3 linked regions of the Aromatoleum aromaticum EbN1 genome follow. The main gene of each other region encodes a partner of the protein of the gene in region 2 in a complex. Links are inferred from orthologs where the notes say so. Each region holds a gene or a part of one and is shown on either strand. Other genes may lie near its edges.

Evidence for each region. Proteins that work in one complex are often made in the same cells at the same time.
Region 1: the proteins of dnaN (region 2) and holB are in contact, whole or in part, in a cryo-EM structure (PDB 8GIZ), measured with the Escherichia coli proteins. The link is inferred for Aromatoleum aromaticum EbN1 from one-to-one orthologs.
Region 3: the proteins of dnaN (region 2) and holA are in contact, whole or in part, in a cryo-EM structure (PDB 8GIZ), measured with the Escherichia coli proteins. The link is inferred for Aromatoleum aromaticum EbN1 from one-to-one orthologs.

What each region holds. Positions count from the first base shown.
Region 1 is NC_006513.1:3,218,350-3,223,973, forward strand. The notes cover bases 1,616-4,615. They hold holB (DNA polymerase III subunit delta'), read left to right. Parts: upstream 1,616-2,584; coding sequence 2,585-3,646; downstream 3,647-4,615. Other genes in these bases: mltG (endolytic transglycosylase MltG), read left to right, coding at 1,616-1,959; tmk (dTMP kinase), read left to right, coding at 1,956-2,588; EBN1_RS15315 (PilZ domain-containing protein), read left to right, coding at 3,643-4,005; EBN1_RS15320 (TatD family hydrolase), read left to right, coding at 4,038-4,615. Outside these bases: CAF17-like 4Fe-4S cluster assembly/insertion protein YgfZ, read right to left, coding at 1-845; more of mltG, read left to right, coding at 958-1,615; more of EBN1_RS15320, read left to right, coding at 4,616-4,811; EBN1_RS15325 (ankyrin repeat domain-containing protein), read left to right, coding at 4,816-5,490. UniProt on the Escherichia coli protein: Part of the beta sliding clamp loading complex, which hydrolyzes ATP to load the beta clamp onto primed DNA to form the DNA replication pre-initiation complex.
Region 2 is NC_006513.1:1,694,682-1,702,402, forward strand. The notes cover bases 1-2,857. They hold dnaN (DNA polymerase III subunit beta), read left to right. Parts: upstream 1-805; coding sequence 806-1,909; downstream 1,910-2,857. Other genes in these bases: dnaA (chromosomal replication initiator protein DnaA), read left to right, coding at 1-724; gyrB (DNA topoisomerase (ATP-hydrolyzing) subunit B), read left to right, coding at 1,991-2,857. Outside these bases: more of gyrB, read left to right, coding at 2,858-4,486; EBN1_RS08020 (hypothetical protein), read right to left, coding at 4,712-4,933; EBN1_RS08025 (OsmC domain/YcaO domain-containing protein), read right to left, coding at 5,303-7,507. UniProt on the Escherichia coli protein: Confers DNA tethering and processivity to DNA polymerases and other proteins. Acts as a clamp, forming a ring around DNA (a reaction catalyzed by the clamp-loading complex) which diffuses in an ATP-independent manner freely and bidirectionally along dsDNA.
Region 3 is NC_006513.1:2,589,914-2,595,423, reverse strand. The notes cover bases 1,616-4,501. They hold holA (DNA polymerase III subunit delta), read left to right. Parts: upstream 1,616-2,497; coding sequence 2,498-3,505; downstream 3,506-4,501. Other genes in these bases: EBN1_RS12345 (glutamate-5-semialdehyde dehydrogenase), read left to right, coding at 3,599-4,501; EBN1_RS12355 (LPS-assembly lipoprotein LptE), read left to right, coding at 1,992-2,501; leuS (leucine--tRNA ligase), read left to right, coding at 1,616-1,982. Outside these bases: more of leuS, read left to right, coding at 1-1,615; more of EBN1_RS12345, read left to right, coding at 4,502-4,876; EBN1_RS12340 (methylated-DNA--[protein]-cysteine S-methyltransferase), read left to right, coding at 5,045-5,510. UniProt on the Escherichia coli protein: Part of the beta sliding clamp loading complex, which hydrolyzes ATP to load the beta clamp onto primed DNA to form the DNA replication pre-initiation complex.

The DNA of each region.
Region 1 (5,624 bases), 1.5 Mb from region 2 along the record:
CCATCGGCAATCCGGACGCGGTACATGCGCTTCTTGAGCTTCCCGAGGTATTGCGTCCGCGCGACGATCTCCTGGCCGGGGTAGCAGCCTTTCTGGAAACTGACGCCGCCGATGATTTCATAATTGAGCATTTGCGCGACGAATTCTTCCTGCGTCGGAACGGTGATCAGAGGCACGCCGGCGCGGACCATCGCGAGTTGCCACGCCGCAGTGCCGGCCTTCGTGGCGCCCGCCGCGAGCAGTGCGCCAAATGCTTGCGGAGCCTCGCCGACGGGAAGCGCGACGAGGAAGTTGTTGTCGTCGAGGCGAATGCAGCGCGTGTCTCCCGTTACCGTCTGAGTCGGCGCGGCGGCCGGCACCGCGAGGCCGGCGCGCGCAAGCACTTGGCCCGCCTCGCTGCCGCTGACACCCACGAGCGCCGTTTCGGCGCCGTCATCGGCGAGCTTGACCTTGCTGCGCAGCACGTACATCGACAGCTTCTTCAGCAGCGCTGGCAGGAGGTCGGCGGACATCACGAGCGCGTGACCGTCGGCTTCCTTCCACAGCAGGATGCTGGCGAGCATCCTGCCTTTCGGCGAGTTGAAGCTGGTCCACTGCGCGCCCTCGGCCGAGAGGTTCTTGACGTCGTTCGAGAACAGGTTGTGCAGGAACGGCGCGGAGTCTTCACCGCGGCTGCGGATGATCCCGAGATTGACGAGCGGCACGACGACAGTGGCAGCCGGCGTAAGCCCGGCGTCCGGGGCATCGAAGCGGATGCCGGTGCTTTCGATCGTGGCGCCTTCCGCGATGAGAAAATCGGTCCAGGTCGAATGGGTCCAAGTCGTATTCGTACTATTCGTATTCATGTCGTTAAGCCGGAGTCGAAGAATGCGATGAAGTATTATAGGGTCCGTCCGCCGCCAGCGGTCGCCGGCGCATCGCCTCCGACACGCTGAAGTCCAATTATTTCGCTATCGCATGAAGTCGCTGCTCCTCCGATTGTTTCTCGTCGTCGCACTCGGCGCTGCAGCGAGTCTCGCCGCCGCGTGGTGGTATGTCACGCGTCCGCTGCCGCTCGCCCGGCCGGTCGTCGACTTCACGGTGCAGCGCGGGTTTACGATGCGCGAGACGGCTGCGGCGATCGCCGGTGCCGGTGTCGATGTCGATCCGCGCGTGCTGTACTGGGTCGCGCGGCTCACGGGCAAGGCCGACCGCATTCTGGCGGGCAGCTACGAGGTCCACACCGGGGTCACGCCGTGGCTGCTGATCCTCAAGCTGTCTAGCGGTGACGTGTCGCAGGCTCAACTGCGCCTCGTCGAGGGCTGGAATTTCCGCCAGGTACGGGCCGCGCTCGAAGCAAGCCCCGAACTGATACAGGATACCGTGGGCCTGTCGGAGGCGGAGATCCTGCAGCGCATCGGCGCGACGGAGTCCCATCCCGAAGGGCTGTTCTTTCCCGATACCTATCTTTTCGACAAACAGTCGAGCGCGCTGGCGCTGCTCGCCCGCACGTATCGGGCGATGCACGAGCGGCTCGCGCAGGCGTGGGAGACGCGAAACCCCGATCTGCCTCTCGCGTCGCCGTACGAAGCGCTGATCCTCGCCTCGATCGTCGAGAAGGAAACAGGTCGCGCGGAAGATCGCACGCTCATTGCATCGGTGTTCGTGAACCGCCTGCGCAGCGGCATGCGTTTGCAGACCGATCCGACGGTGATCTATGGCCAGGGCAACGCGTTCGACGGGAATCTGCGCAAGCGCGACCTCGAAACCGACCACGCCTACAACACCTATACGCGCACCGGGCTTCCGCCGACCCCGATCGCGATGCCGGGACTCGACGCGCTGCTGGCCGCGGTCAGGCCGCCGACGACCGATTACCTCTATTTCGTCTCTCGCGGTGACGGCACGAGCGAGTTTTCGACGAATCTGAACGACCATAACAAGGCCGTGAGTCAATACCAGCGGAGAACGGGAAGTTGAGCGGATCGCAGGCGCAGGCACGTTTCATCACGTTCGAAGGCATAGACGGGGCGGGCAAGAGCAGCCAGATCGCGGCCGTCGTCGCGCTGCTCGAGGCACGCGGCCTGTGCGTCGAACAGACCCGTGAACCCGGCGGCACGGCGCTCGGCGAGCGCTTGCGCGAGCTGCTCCTGCACGAGCCGATGCATCTCGAGACCGAAGCGCTGCTGATGTTCGCCGCGCGCCGCGAGCATCTCGCCGCGCGCATCCTGCCGGCACTCGCGGCCGGGCGATGGGTCGTGTCGGACCGCTTTTCGGATGCCACCTATGCGTACCAGGTGGGCGGGCGCGGCCTCGACCCGGCGAAGTTCGCAGCGCTCGAAGCGTGGGTGCATCCGGGCTTCCAGCCCGACCTGACGCTCGTCTTCGATCTGCCACCGGAGGTCGCCGCTGCACGGCTCGCAAAAGGCGGCGCAGAACCCGACCGCTTCGAGCGCGAGCAGCGCGATTTCTTCGAGCGGGTGCGCGCCGCGTACCTCGAACGGGCGCGTATGGCGCCCGGGCGGATCCGGATCATCGATGCCGGAGGTACGGCCGAATCGATCCGCGCCGAGGTCGAGGCGATCGTCGAGGAGTGTTGCCTGCGATGATCCACCCGTGGCTGCAGGAAACCTGGCAGCGGCTCGTCGCGCTCGGTGAACGCCTGCCGCACGCGCTGCTGTTCGTCGGGCCGGCGGGACTCGGCAAGCGCGATCTCGCCGACGCGCTGGCGGCGCGGCTGCTGTGTGCGACGCCTCGCCCGGACGGCTGCGCCTGCGACCGGTGCACGACTTGCCAACTGCGCCGCTCGGGCAACCACCCCGATCTCTTCATGATCGTGCCGGCTGCCGACATGGAAGCGGGCAACGGCGACGAGAGCAGGGAAGGCGGGGAACGCGACATCGGGTCGGCAAAGAAGAAGTCCACGCAGATCGTCATCGAGCAGATCCGCGACCTGCAGCAATCGCTGTCGGTGACCGGGCACCAGAGCGGTCGACGCGTCATCGTCGTCGATCCGGCCGAGGCAATGAACCCATATACCGCCAACGCGCTACTGAAGCTGCTCGAAGAGCCTCCCGCCGGGTGCCTGTTCGTGCTCGTGTCCTCGGCTCCGCGCCGCCTGCTGCCGACGATCCGCAGCCGCTGCCAGCAGTGGAGCTTTTCGCAGCCGGCGACGGACGTGGTCGGGCAGTGGCTCGGCACGCAGGAAGCCCCGGCGGCGGACCTCCTCGCCCTGACCGGCGGCATGCCGCTTGCAGCGCAGCGGTTGGCCGGGCAGGGCGCCGGCGCGCTGCTTGCCCGTTTCGTGCGCGACGTGGCGCAGTTGCCCGCAACCGATCCGCTCCAGCTTGCGGGTCAGTGGGAAGCCTGGCTGAAATCGAAGGAAGCGCTCGCAGCCGGTTTCGGTATCGTGCAGCTGGTCGAATGGATGCAGCGCTGGGTCACCGATCTTGCTTCGCTGCGCCTCGGCGGCCGCGTACGGTTCTTTCCCCGCGAGGAAGAGGTGGTGCGCGCGCTGGCGCAGCGCTCCAACGTGGCCGCAGTGCTGAACTGCTACAATGAATTCGCCCGGATTCGCCGGGTCGCACAGCATCCGCTGAATGCCCGACTGATGCTCGAAGACATGCTGTTGCGCTATGCGCGCGCGCTGGCGGAACCCCGATCATGAGCGAAAACAAACCGAGCGCCGCACGTCCGAGCGTGTTGTCGCTGAACATCAACTCGAAGTCCGCGCTGTACGCCGCCTACATGCCATTCCTCGCGAACGGCGGCATCTTCGTGCCGACGCCGCGGCCCCACCAGATCGGCGACGAGGTGTTCATGCTGCTGCAACTGATGGACGACCCGACGAAGCACCCGGTCGCGGGGAGCGTCGTATGGATCACGCCACGTGGCCCCCAGGGCGGCCGCACGCAGGGGATAGGCGTGCATTTCAGTGCCGACGATTCGGGACGCGCGCTGCGCGGGCGCATCGAGCAGATCCTCGCCGGGCACCTCGGTTCCAGTCGCCCGACCCACACCCTTTGATTCCGCCCGGTTTCCACGAGGTTCGTCGATCCATGTTCGTCGATTCCCATTGTCATCTCGATTTTCCCGACCTGGCCGCGCGTGAAGACGCCGTGCTCGCGACGATGGCGGCCAATCGCGTCGGCCACGCGCTGTGCGTGAGCGTGAAGCTCGAAGACTTCCCGCGCGTGCTGGCGCTCGCCGAGCGTCATGCGAATCTCTTCGCCTCGGTCGGCGTGCATCCCGACAACGACGACGTCGAGGAGCCTGACGAGGCGCGACTCGGCACGCTCGCCGATCACCCGAAAGTGGTCGCGATCGGCGAGACAGGCCTCGACTACCACTGGCAGAAGGACGCTCCCGAATGGCAGCGGGCGCGCTTTCGCACCCACATTCGTGCCGCGCGGGCCTGCAGCAAGCCGCTGATCGTCCATACCCGCTCCGCCGCGGCCGATACGCTGCGCCTGATGCGTGAAGAAGATGCGGCGGGGGCTGGCGGTGTCATGCACTGCTTCACGGAGACGCGCGAAGTGGCCGAAGCGGCGCTCGACCTCGGCTTCTACATTTCCTTCTCCGGCATCGTCACGTTCAGGAACGCGACCGAGCTCAAGGCGGTCGCGCAGTACGTTCCGCTCGATCGCCTGCTGATCGAAACCGATGCGCCGTATCTCGCGCCGGTGCCGCACCGTGGCAAGACCAACGAACCCGCCTGGGTAGTGCATGTCGCCGAAGAGATCGCGCGCTTGCGCAACGAGCCGCTGGAGCGCATCGCTGTGGCGACGACCGAGAATTTCTTTCGCCTGTTCCGCCACGCCCGGAGATCCTGATTCCATGAAGCGAACGATCCTTGCCGCGCTGCTTGCCCTCACGCTCGGCAGTGCCCCCGTCCAGGCCAGCAGCTACGACGATTCGCTGGACGCCGCGCGGCTCGGCGACACCCGGCCGCTGGTACAGCTGCTCAACCGCGGGCTCGATCCGAACACCGTCGATGAACAGGGCAATACGCTGCTGATCCTCGCGGCGCGCGAAGGCCACGCGGACACCGTCGCGGCGATTCTCGAATTCCGGCCGAAGCTCGGCCAACGCAACGCGGCGGGCGATTCGGCGTTGATGATGGCGGTGCTCAAGGGCCATGACGGCGTCGTCGATCTGCTCCTCGAAGCGGGCGCTCCGGTCGATCACGACGGCTGGACGCCGCTGATGTACGCGGCTTTCGAAGGCCGTGCCGCGATCCTCGAACGCCTGCTGGCACAAGGGGCGGATGTCAACGCGCTGGCGCCGAACAAGTCGAACGCGCTGATGCTCGCCGCGCGCAACGGTCACATCGACGTCGTACGCCGGCTGCTGCGCACGGACGTCGATCTCGACCAGAAGAACGATGCCGGCTTCACGGTCGACAGCTGGGCGCAGGCCAACGGCAACACCGACATCGCCGAGCTGGTGCGAACCGAGCGCAGCAGGCGCACGAAGGAGGCGTCACCGGCGCTGCGGATGGAAACGAAGTAGGGGTTTCGGCATAAATCCATCGGCGATGGAAGTCGCGAACGAAGCAGAATGCGGCGCGTGATCAACGAAAATAGTGCAGGGAACGGCAACTTCAAGGAAAATCCTCGTCCGCCCGCGTCTCGCGGGCGTCCGGT
Region 2 (7,721 bases):
CTCGCTCGACCTCCTGCTGATCGACGACATCCAGTTCTTCAACAACAAGAACCGCACGCAGGAAGAGTTCTTCCACGCGTTCAATGCGCTGACCGAGGCACGCAAGCAGATCGTCATCACCTGTGACACCTACCCCAAGGATATCCAGGGCCTCGAGGACCGGCTGATCTCGCGCTTCGACTGGGGCCTCACCGTGCAGATCGAGCCGCCGGAGCTCGAGATGCGCGTCGCGATCCTGCAGAAGAAAGCCGAGGCGCTGCGCGTCGATCTCCACGACGACGTCGCCTTCCTGATCGCGAAGAACCTGCGCTCGAACGTGCGCGAGCTCGAAGGCGCGCTGAACAAGGTCGTCGCCTTCGCGCGCTTCCACGGCCGCGGCATCACGCTCGAAGTCGCGAAGGACGCGCTGAAGGATCTCCTGAACGCGCACAACCGCCAGCTCACCATCGAGCACATCCAGAAGACCGTCGCCGACTACTACAAGATCAAGGTCGCCGACATGCACTCGAAAAAGCGCACGCGCGTCATCGCCCGGCCGCGTCAGGTCGCGATGTGGCTCGCGAAAGACCTCACGCCGATGTCGCTGCCGGCGATCGGCGAGGCATTCGGCGGGCGCGACCACACCACCGTGATGCACGCGTGCCGCACGATCGCCGAGCTGCGCCTTGGCGATCACCAGTTGAACCACGACGTCCACGTGCTCACCCAGGTTCTCAGGGGATGAGCACCGCAGCCCCAGCCCTTTTGATTGCGCTTCGCGCCAAGCCCGGAACCACCTAATCCAAACCGGAAAGACTCTGACGCCATGCTTCTGCTCACCACCACCCGCGACGCGCTCCTCGCCCCGCTGCAGTCGGTCGCCGGCATCGTCGAAAAACGCCACACCCTGCCGATCCTGTCGAACGTGCTGATCGAGAAGCACGGCGACCAACTGACGCTGCTCGCGACCGACATCGAGATCCAGATCCGCACCACCACGGCCGGACACATCGGCGGCGAGGACGCATCGATCACCGTCGCTGCGAGGAAGCTGCAGGACATCCTGCGCGCAGTGCCCGAAGGCGACGTGACGGTCATGCTGGACGACAAGCGCCTGACCGTGAAAGCGGGGCGCAGCCGCTTCGCGCTGCAGACGTTGCCGGCCGCCGACTACCCGCGCATGAACCCGCCCGACGGCGACGCGACGCACTTCTCGGTGAGCCAGAAAAGCTTCAAGCGCCAGCTCGCCCAGGTCGCCTACGCGATGGCGCAGCAGGACATCCGTTATTACCTCAACGGCCTGCTGCTGATCGCCAGCGGCAGCGAGCTGCGCATGGTGGCGACCGACGGCCACCGCCTGGCGTTCGCGTCGAACCCGCTCGCTGGCGACGTCCCGCATACGGAAGTGATCCTGCCGCGCAAGACCGTCATGGAGCTTGCCCGCCAGCTCGCCGACAGCGAGGATCCGCTCGAAGTGATCCTCGCCGGCAACCAGGTCGTGTTCCGCTTCGGCCCGATCGAACTGGTGTCGAAGCTGATCGACGGCAAGTTCCCCGACTACGAGCGCGTGATCCCGCAGAACCACCCGAAGCTGCTGACTTTCGAGCGCATGCCGCTGCTGGCGACGCTGTCGCGCGTCGCGATCCTGACCAACGAGAAGTTCCGCGGCGTGCGCCTCGTGCTCGGCGACGGCAGCCTGAAGATCGTCAGCACGAACGCTGAACAGGAAGAAGCCCTCGAAGAGCTCGAAGTCGATTACCACGACGACCCGCTCGACATCGGCTTCAACGTCACCTATCTGCTCGACGTGCTGAATAACGTTACCAGCGACACGATCGAATGGCGCTTCAACGACGGCAACTCGAGCGCGCTCGTGACGCTGCCCGGCAACGCCACGTTCAAGTACGTCGTCATGCCGATGCGGATCTGACCGACGCGGCGCACCGCCGCCGCAGGCTTTTCGCCCCTGTGCAGCCGGGGGCGCGTTCTTTGATGAATCACTGAGATGACCATGTCCGAATCGCAAGTCCTACCGCACACTCCCGAACCCGACGCCTACGACGAATCCAGCATCCAGCAGCTCGAAGGGCTGGAAGCGGTGAGGAAGCGTCCCGGCATGTACATCGGCGACACTTCCGACGGCACCGGCCTGCACCACATGGTGTTCGAAGTCGTCGATAACGCCATCGACGAGGCGCTGGCCGGGCACTGCGACGACATCGTCATCACGATCCACGCCGACAACTCGATCTCGGTGGCCGACAACGGCCGCGGCATCCCGGTCGGCGTGAAGATGGACGACAAGCACGAGCCGAAGCGCTCGGCGGCCGAGATCGTCATGTGCGTGCTGCATGCAGGCGGCAAGTTCAACCAGAACAGCTACAAGGTGTCGGGCGGCCTGCACGGCGTGGGCGTGTCGTGCGTCAACGCGCTGTCGAAGTGGCTGCACCTTACCGTCGCCCGCGACGGCAAGAAACACTTCATCGAGTTCCACCACGGTGTGCCGCAGAACCGCGTCATCGAGCTCGTCGACGGCGTCGAGGTGAGCCCGATGCGCATCACCGGCGAGACCACCAAGCGCGGCACGCGCGTGCATTACCTCGCCGACGAGGAGATCTTCGGCACCGTCGAATACCACTACGAGATCCTCGCCAAGCGCCTGCGCGAGCTGTCGTTCCTCAACAACGGCGTCAAGATCCGCCTCGTCGACCAACGCAGCGGCAAGGAAGAGGACTTCGCCTTCGCCGGCGGCGTCAAAGGTTTCGTCGAATACATCAACCGCACGAAGAGCGTGCTGCATCCGACGGTGTTCTACGCTGCGGGCACGACGCGCATCCCGACCGGCCACGGCCACGACGCCGAGCTCGGTGTCGAAGTCGCGATGCAGTGGAACGACAGCTACGCCGAACAGGTGCTGTGCTACACCAACAACATTCCGCAGGCCGACGGCGGCACTCACCTCACCGGCCTGCGGGCGGCGATGACGCGCATCATCAACAAGTACATCGAAGAACACGAGATCGCGAAGAAAGCGAAAGTCGACATCACCGGCGACGACATGCGCGAAGGCCTCGCGTGCGTGCTGTCGGTGAAAATGCCCGACCCGAAGTTCGCCAGCCAGACCAAGATGAAGCTGGTCTCGTCCGAGGCCCGTCCCGCGGTCGAGGAAGTCGTCGCCAACAAGCTCACCGACTTCCTGCAGGAAAACCCGCTCGACGCAAAAACAATCTGCGCGAAGATTGTCGAAGCCGCGCGCGCCCGCGACGCCGCGCGCAAGGCGCGCGAAATGACACGCCGCAAAGGCCTGCTGGACGGCGTGGGGCTACCCGGCAAGCTCGCCGACTGCCAGGAAAAAGACCCGGCGCTGTGCGAGATCTACCTCGTCGAGGGCGACTCCGCAGGCGGCTCGGCGAAGCAGGGCCGCGACCGCAAGTTCCAGGCGATCCTGCCGTTGAAGGGCAAGATCCTCAACGTCGAGAAGGCGCGCTTCGACAAGCTGCTGCAGAGCCAGGAGATCGCGACGATGATCACCGCGCTCGGCACCGGCATCGGCAAGGACGACTACAAGCCCGAGAAGCTGCGCTACCACCGCATCATCATCATGACCGACGCGGACGTCGACGGCGCACACATCCGCACGCTGCTCCTGACCTTCTTCTACCGCCAGATGCCCGAGCTCGTCGAGCGTGGTCACATCTACATCGCGCAGCCGCCGCTATACAAGATCAAGCACGGCAAGAACGAGATGTACATCAAGGACGAGAACGCGCTGAACCAGCACCTCCTGAAGCTCGCGCTCGACGGCGCGGTGCTGCTGCCGCGCGAAGGTGCCGCACCGATCGCCGACGAAGCCCTCGGCGGCCTCGCGCGCAGCTACCTGCTCGCCGAAGCCGTCATCAACCGCCTCGCCGGCTACGTCGACCCGGCAGTGCTGCACGCGATGCTCGCGCAGAACCTCGCCGTCAACCTCGACGACGAAGCCGCCGCCCGCGACTCGGCCGCTCGCATCCAGCCGCACCTGCCCGCTAGCGTGACGATCCGTCCCGAATACCACGACGAAGCCGAGAGCTGGCGCCTCGCGATCGAGCGCATGCATCACGGCAACCTGCGCCTCGCGTGGATCGACGAGGAATTTCTCATCACCGGCGACTACCGCAGCATCCGCACCGCCGCCGAAGCGATCTCCGACCTCATCGGCGTCGGCGCCGAGATCCGCCGCGGCGAAAAAAGCCACCCGATCACGCGCTTCTCGGAAGCGATCCGCTGGCTCCTCGGTGAAGTCGAACGCGGCCTGACGAAGCAGCGCTACAAGGGCCTCGGCGAAATGAACCCCGAGCAGCTGTGGGAAACGACGATGGACCCGGCCGTGCGCCGCCTGCTCAAAGTCCAGATCGACGACGCGATCGCCGCCGACGAGATCTTCACGACGCTGATGGGCGACAACGTCGAGCCGCGAAGAGCGTTCATCGAAGGGAATGCGCTGTATGCGAGGAACATCGACGTGTGATGCGCCAGGTTGATGAAAAACCGGTGACAAATGTAATGAAAAAAGCTCCCGCGGGAGCTTTTTTCATGGCTGCCTCGCACGTTTTCAAGGTCCGCCCCGATTTCGGCCGTAACGGCAACCGGGGGCGAGTTGCCTGAGCGGGGGCTCGTTCGGCAAACTGCCGATCCAACTCCCGGCGCGCTCACATCAATCGCAGAACGGTCGCGCCACGACGCGACAATCATCTCAAGGAACCGAAACCCAGCCTTCAAGCGCCTGGTGGGCCGCCTCGTCCAGGGTCTTGGGGCCGAAAGGATCGCCGTAGTTGCGATCCTGTTGGTCCTCCAACATCTGACCGAGCGTGCCGAGTCGGTTGGAATAGTCCCATATGCCGCCGCGCACGGCGCTCATCCTCTTGGCGTCAAGCGTTTCGGTGGCGGGCAAATCGTGGATAGTGAGGTGGGCCATGGCGGTCTCCTGAAGAGTGCGTCGCGTTTCGGTAGTGAGCCGGATGCTGCGCTCGCTACTCCTGCTGCAGAAAGCGGGCCAGGTGTTGGCCTAAGCACTGTGAAGTCAGCCTAATCCATTGAAAAACAAATAATTTTAGCCGATCCGATGGCGGTTGAAGGCGATGACGGCACCGCTGCCGGAGCCCAACGGTGGGGTAATGCCGAACAGGTTGACGAGCGGTGTCGGGTCTGCACAATCACAGTCGAAAAACAGCAGTCCGATATCCCCCAATACCTGAGCCGGCCCCTCAATACTGTTTTTCGAGCAACTGAAATGTGCGAGACGCTCTGGCGACTCTTGTGGCCGATCCAGCCATGGCTCGTAACCCTAACTGGATAAAACCGCCACGTTGGCCCGCGCCCTGTGCAGTTTTTCGTAGCTATCGATCAGACGCTGGTGCCGATCGAGCCCTTCCAGTTTCGTGCTCGTTGGCGTCAAGCCGAAGAAGCGCACGCTGCCATCCACCGACCCCATCACCGCATCCATCCGCGGGTTGCCGAACATCCGGCGGAAATTGACCACGTAATCGTCCAGTTCCAGGTCATCGTCCAGCAGCACCTCCAGCACCCCGTTCAAGGCCTGATAGAACAATCCGCGCTCGACCGTGTTCTCGTTATATTGCAGGAAGGTTTTCACCAGTTCGTGTGCCGCTTCAAACTGCCGCAAAGCAAGGTTGATCAGCAGCTTCAACTCGAGAATCGTTAACTGACCCCACGCCGTATTCTCGTCAAATTCGATGCCAATCAAGCTGATGATGTCGATGTAATCATCCAGCTCACTGTCTTCCAGACGTTCGAGCAGTGCCTGCAGGCTGGCATCGTCGAGGCGGTGCAAGTTGAGGATATCGTCGCGGAACGCCAGCGCTTTGTTGGTGTTATCCCAGATCAAGTCTTCCACCGGATAGATTTCCGAATACCCCGGCACCAGGATGCGGCAGGCCGTTGTGCCGAGCTGGTCATAGACCGCCATGTACGCTTCCTTGCCCATGTCTTCGAGAATGCCGAACAAGGTGGCGGCTTCGTCGGCATTGGAGTTTTCACCTTGGCCCGAGAAGTCCCACTCGACAAAATCGAAATCGGCTTTGGCGCTGAAAAAGCGCCATGACACCACCCCGCTGGAATCGATAAAGTGTTCGACAAAATTATTCGGCTCGGTGACAGCGTTGCTTTCAAAAGTGGGCCGGGGCAAATCGTTCAGGCCTTCAAAACTGCGCCCCTGCAGCAACTCGGTCAGACTGCGTTCCAGCGCCACTTCCAGGCTCGGGTGCGCCCCGAACGACGCAAACACACCGCCGGTACGCGGGTTCATCAAAGTGACGCACATCACCGGAAATTCCCCGCCCAGCGACGCATCCTTGACCAGCACCGGAAAGCCCTGGTCTTCCAACGCCTGAATGCCGGCTTGAATGCCGGGATATTTCGCCAGCACTTCGTGCGGCACATCCGGCAGCGCGATTTCACCTTCCAGGATTTCGCGCTTGACCGCGCGTTCGAAAATTTCCGACAGACATTGCACCTGTGCTTCGGCCAAGGTATTGCCGGCACTCATGCCATTGCTGAGGAACAGGTTGTCGATCAGGTTGGTCGGGAAATACACCACTTCGCCGTCCGACTGGCGCACATAGGGCAGCGCACAGATGCCGCGCTGGATATTGCCGGAATTGGTGTCGTAGAGATGCGAGCCGCGCAACTCGCCATCGGCGTTGTAAATTTCCAGGCAGTATTCGTCGAGAATCCCGGTCGGCAGCGCATCTTTCCGGCCCGGCTTGAACCAGCGCTCGTGCGGGTAATGCACGAACGCCGCGTTGGCAATGTCTTCGCCCCAGAACTGGTCGTTATAGAAGTGATTGCAATTCGCCCGCTCGATAAACTCGCCCAGCGCCGACGCCAGCGCGCTTTCCTTGGTCGCGCCCTTGCCGTTGGTAAAGCACATCGGCGAATGCGCATCGCGGATATGCAGCGACCAGACGTTGGGCACCAGATTGCGCCACGAAGCGATTTCGATCTTCATGCCCAGGCCCGCCAAGACGCCGGACATGTTGGCGATGGTTTGCTCCAGCGGCAGATCCTTGCCGGCGATATAGGTGCTGGCTTCCGACGCCGGATTCAACATCAGCAAGGCCTGAGCATCGGCATCCAGATTTTCCACCTCCTCGATCACGAACTCGGGCCCGGTTTGCACCACCTTTTTCACGGTACACCGGTCGATGGAGCGCAGAATGCCCTGCCGGTCCTTGTCGGAGATATCCGCCGGCAACTCGACCTGGATCTTGAAAATCTGCTGGTAGCGGTTTTCGGGATCGACAATATTGTTCTGCGACAGGCGGATGTTTTCGGTAGGAATATTGCGCGTGTCGCAGTACAGCTTCACAAAGTAAGCCGCGCACAAAGCCGATGAAGCCAGAAAGTAATCGAACGGACCAGGCGCCGAGCCGTCGCCCTTATAGCGGACGGGCTGGTCGGCGATTACCGTGAAGTCATCGAACTTGGCCTCAAGACGAAGCTTGTCGAGAAAGTTGACCTTGATTTCCATGCGGGAATCCCAAAATAGCGTTCAAAACGAATTGGCCGCTATTATAGGATTTTCCCAGTGGAAAAACCGTGCTTCTCAGCAGGTCCGGCTCCGGGATGCTGGCGCCGCCAACCGCATGCACGGCGCGACGAACGTTTCAAGAATCAGCCCCACCCAAGCCCGACCCGCTTTACGAAGGCGCATCCGAAGAAACCCGCCAGAGGGGTGCCTACAG
Region 3 (5,510 bases), 900 kb from region 2 along the record:
AGCAAGTCAAGCTGATGCAAAAGAACTGGATCGGCCGCTCGGAAGGCGTCGAAGTGCATTTCCCGTATGAAGTGTCGACGATCGGCGCTTCTGGTGTGCTGAAGGTGTTCACGACCCGCGCCGACACGCTGATGGGCGCGACTTACGTCGCCGTCGCTGCCGAACATCCGCTGGCGCTCCAGGCTGCGGTGAACGACCCGGAACTCGCGGCCTTCATCGAGGAATGCCGGCATGGCGGCGTCGCCGAAGCCGATCTGGCGACGATGGAAAAGAAGGGCATGCCGACAGGCCTGCGCGTCGTGCACCCGCTCACCGGTGAGCACCTGCCGGTATGGATCGCGAACTACGTGCTGATGGGCTATGGCGAAGGCGCGGTGATGGCGGTGCCGGCGCACGACGAGCGGGATTTCGCATTTGCGACGAAGTACCGGCTGCCGATCCGGATGGTCGTGAGATCGACGCGCGACGCGTACACCGACACGGTCGCGCCGTGGCAGGACGCGTATGCCGAGCAGGGCCGGCTGGTCAATTCCGGCAAATACGACGGCCTGCATTTTCACGATGCGATCGAAGCGATCGCTGCCGAGCTCACCGCGAAAGGCCTCGGCGCGAAGCGCACGCAGTACCGCCTGCGCGACTGGGGCATCTCGCGCCAGCGCTACTGGGGCTGTCCGATCCCGATGATCCACTGCGCCGATTGCGGCGACGTGCCGGTGCCGGACGAGCAACTGCCGGTCGTGCTGCCCGAGGACGTCGCCGTGACCGGCCGCGGTTCGCCGCTCGCGAAAATGCCCCGGTTCTACGAATGCGACTGCCCGAAGTGCGGCAAGCCGGCAAAACGCGAAACCGACACGATGGACACGTTCGTCGAATCGTCCTGGTACTTCCTGCGCTACGCCTCGGCGGACAACGGTCAGGCGATGGTCGACGAGCGCGTCAATTACTGGGCGCCGGTCGATCAGTACATCGGCGGCATCGAGCACGCGATCCTGCACCTGCTGTATTCGCGCTTTTTCACGCGCGCGATGCGCGACGAAGGTCTCGTGAATGTATCCGAACCGTTCACGAACCTGCTGACCCAGGGCATGGTCGTCGCCGAAACCTATTATCGCGACGCCGACGGCGGCAAGAAGCAGTGGATCAATCCAGCCGACGTCGAAGTCGAGCGTGACGAGAAAGGCCGCATCGTCGCCGCAAAACTCACTGCCGACGGCGCACCGGTCGTCATTGGCGGCATCGAGAAAATGGCGAAATCGAAAAACAACGGTGTCGACCCGCAAGCCCTCGTCGATCAGTACGGCGCCGACACCGCGCGCCTGTTCATCATCTTCGCCGCGCCGCCGGACCAACAGCTCGAATGGTCGGACTCCGGCGTCGAAGGCGCGTACCGCTTCCTGCGCCGGGTATGGAGCTTCGGGCACGCTTTCGTCAGTGAGTTCCGTCCCCAATTGCCGGCGGATCGCCAGCTCGACGCTGTCCAACTGCCGGAAGCGCTCGCCGCAGTGCGGCGCGAGATCCACGTCTGCCTCAGGCAGGCGAATTACGACTTCGGCAAGCACCAGTTCAACACCGTCGTCTCGGCCGCGATGAAAATCCTCAATGCCCTCGAAAAGGCGCCGCGTGACGTCGCGGCGGCCCACGCGCAGGTAGCGGAGGAAGGGCTCGACATCCTGCTGCGCCTGCTCGCGCCGATCACGCCGCACGTCGCGCATGCGCTGTGGCAGGACTGCGGCTTTACCGGCGACGTGCTGCATGCGAGCTGGCCCGAACCTTCCGAAGACGCGCTCAGGCAGGACGAGATCGACCTCGTGCTGCAAGTCAATGGCAAGCTGCGCGGCAGCCTCCGGGTCGCCGCCGGCGCAAGCAATTCCGCCATTGAAGCGCTCGCTCTCGGTTCGGAAACAGCGCAGAAATTCATGGAAGGCAAGCCGCCGCGCAAAGTCGTCGTCGTGCCCGGCCGCCTCGTCAACATCGTTGTCTGAGCGATGGTGATGAAGTCCGCCCCTACCCGTCGCCGCCTGGTCCTGGGGTTCGGCACACTGGCGGCCGCTGCGCTGCTCGGCGGCTGCGGATTCAAGTTGCGCGGCCCGCAGCCGCTCGCGTTTTCCAGCATTTACCTCGGCGTCAGCAGGCAGTCAGACCTCGGCGCGGCGCTGCATCGCCGCATCGTCGCAAACGGCAACACGACGATCACGGACGACCCGGCAAAAGCCGAGGTCAGGCTCGAAATCCTGCGCGATCAGACCGAGCGCGAGATCCTCACGCTCACCGGAGGAGGCAAGGTGCGCGAGTATCAGCTCCAGCGCCTCATGAGTTTCCGGCTCGTCGGCCGCAACGGCAACGAATGGATTCCCGTGACGACGATTTCCGCGCGGCGCGAATACAACTTCGACGACGCCCAGATCCTCGCCAAGGAACAGGAAGAAGCCCTGCTGTTCCGCGACATGCAGATCGACCTCATCGACCAGTTGATGCGCCGCCTGGCAGCCGCGAAGCCGTGAACCTGCGTCCCGAACAGCTTTCCGCACATCTGGCAAAGCCGCTCGCCCCGCTCTACCTGCTGCACGGCAACGAGCCGCTGCTGGTGCTCGAAGCTGCCGATCTGGTGCGCGCCGCGGCGCGCCGCCAAGGCTTCGACGAACGTGAAACGCTGGTCGTCGGTCAGGGTTTCCGGTGGGAAAGCCTGAGCGCCGCTGCAGGGAATCTGTCGTTGTTCGGCGGCTCGAAGCTGATCGACCTGCGCATTCCCGGCGGGAAACCCGGACGCGACGGCGGCGACGCCCTTCAGCGTTATGCGCGCAGCCTCCCCAGCGGTATCGTGACGCTGATCACGCTGCCCGAAGTCGACTGGGCGACGCGCAAGACTGCGTGGTTCACCGCCTTGTCGCAACTCGGCGTGACGGTCGAACTCAACGCACCGGAACGCGAACGCCTTGGAGAATGGATCGCGGTCCGGCTGGCGCGGCAAAAGCAGACGGCAAGCCCGGAGGCGCTCGCTTTCATCGCCGAACACGTCGAAGGCAATCTGCTCGCCGCGCACCAGGAAATACTCAAGCTCGGCCTGCTCCATGCGGAAGGAAGCCTCAGCCTCGAGGATGTCCAGAATGCGGTGCTGAACGTCGCCCGCTACGACATTGCCAAGCTGCGCGACGCGCTCGTCGAAGGCGATCCCGTGCGGTGCACGCGTCTCCTCGAAGGGCTGCAGGGCGAAGGCGCCGCACCGCCGCTGGTGCTGTGGGCACTCGCGAACGAAATCAGGATGCTGGCCAAGCTGTGCGCCGGAAAAACGGCTGGCCAGCCGCTTGCAACGCTGTTCAAGGCGGAACGAATCTTCGACGAACGGCGCAAGTACGCGCTAAGCAGCGCGCTGGGGCGGGTTCGAACCGGCACGCTTCGCGCAGCATTGCTGCACGCGGCGAAGATCGACCGCATCATCAAGGGGCTCGCTCCAGGCGATGTGTGGGACGAATTCCTGCAGCTGGCTATGCGACTCGCGCGACGCTGACCGGTCCGCTCACCTCCCTGCAGGCGCGCACACTGGCGGGTGCCGGTCGATCGATGCTTTAATCTTCTTTTGCACGGCAACATCGAGAATCCGATGGACATCCACGACTACATGCAGACTCTGGGCCGCCAGGCACGTGCCGCCTCGCGCGTGCTCGCGACCGCTTCGACGGCAGACAAGAACGCCGCACTCGTCGCGATGGCCGCGGCCATTCGGGAACAGACCGGGGAACTGCTCGCGGCGAACGCACGCGACCTCGACGAGGCGCGCGCCGCGGGACTCGAAGCGGCGCTGATCGATCGCCTCACCCTGACCGCCAAGGGCATCGAGGCGATGGCCGAAGGGCTCGAACAGGTCGCAGGACTGCCCGACCCGATCGGCGAGATCACCGATGTCAAGCGTCGCCCATCGGGCATCCAGGTCGGCAAGATGCGCGTGCCGCTCGGTGTCATCGGCATCATCTACGAAGCGCGCCCCAACGTCACCGCCGACGCCGCGGCGCTGTGCCTCAAGTCCGGCAACGCCGCGATCCTGCGTGGCGGCAAGGAGGCGCTGCACTGCAACCAGGCGATCGCGCAGTGCGTCAGGACAGGACTCGCTGCTGCCGGGTTGCCGGAAACTTCGGTGCAGGTCGTCGAGACCACCGACCGTGCCGCGGTCGGCCACCTCATCACGATGCCCGAGTTCGTCGACGTCATCGTTCCCCGCGGCGGCAAAGGCCTGATCGAACGCATTTCGAAGGAAGCGCGGGTGCCGGTCATCAAGCACCTCGACGGCAACTGCCACGTCTATATCGACCGCGATGCCGATGTGGCGAAAGTCGTGCCGATCGTCGAAAACGCCAAGACGCAGCGCTACGGCACCTGCAACACGGCGGAATCACTGCTCGTCGCCCGTGAGGTCGCGCCGCGCCTGCTGCCGGAAATCGGCCGGATGCTCGCGACGAAAGGCGTCGAGATGCGTGGTTGCGAGCAATCGCTGGCAATCCTGCGCGCAGCCGGGATCGCTGCGGACAAGTTGCGCGCCGCGAGCGAGCAGGACTGGTCGGAGGAATATCTCGCGCCCGTCATTGCGGTGAAAGTGGTCGCCGACCTCGACGAGGCCATCGCGCACATCAACACCTACAGCTCAGGGCATACCGAAGCGATCGTCACCGAAAACTACACCAGCGCGATGCGCTTCCTGCGCGAGGTGGACTCGTCCTCGGTGATGGTCAATGCTTCGACGCGCTTCGCCGACGGCTTCGAATACGGCCTCGGGGCGGAAATCGGCATCTCGACGGACAAGATCCACGCCCGCGGCCCGGTGGGACTCGATGGGCTGACGAGCCAGAAATGGATCGTCTTCGGCAACGGAGAAATCCGCGGCTAAAAAGGCCAGCTGCCGCGTCTCGCCTTCAGCGCGCGCGTCCCGAAGGGCTGCCGCCTGCGACCGCTCGGGGAGCACCTCGTCTCGTCGTCACGGGCGAGGATCCCGACAACCGGAAGCCTGCGGCCGCCTCGCGGGTCCTGAATCTCTCTCGACACTGCATCGCGGACCATGAACCTCCCCCCGACCGCTTCATCCGGCGACCCTTTCGCCGCAATCCTGGCCGTGCCGTTCGGCGCGTTCGGCATCCGGGTTGCGGGAAACGTCATTCACGAGCTCGTCTTCCTTCCCCCGGGCACTCGTGCAATACCGCCTGACTGTGCACTCGCCGAGCGCGCGGTGATCCAGATCCATGCGTGGCTGGAAGACCCGGATCGTCCCTTCGACCTGCCCCTGGCGACACGTGGCACGTTGTTTCAGCGGCGAGTATGGGACGCGATCGCGGCAATCCCGCGCGGCGAGACGCGGCAGTACGCACATCTTTCGAAGGCGCTCGCCAGCGCCGCCCGAGCGGTCGGCCAGGCCTGCCGGGCAAACCCGTTTCCCCTCGTGATTCCCTGCCATCGCGTCGTGTCCGCGACCGGCATCGGCGGATTTGCCGGCGCCTCCGGAGGCTACCTGATCGACGCAAAGCACT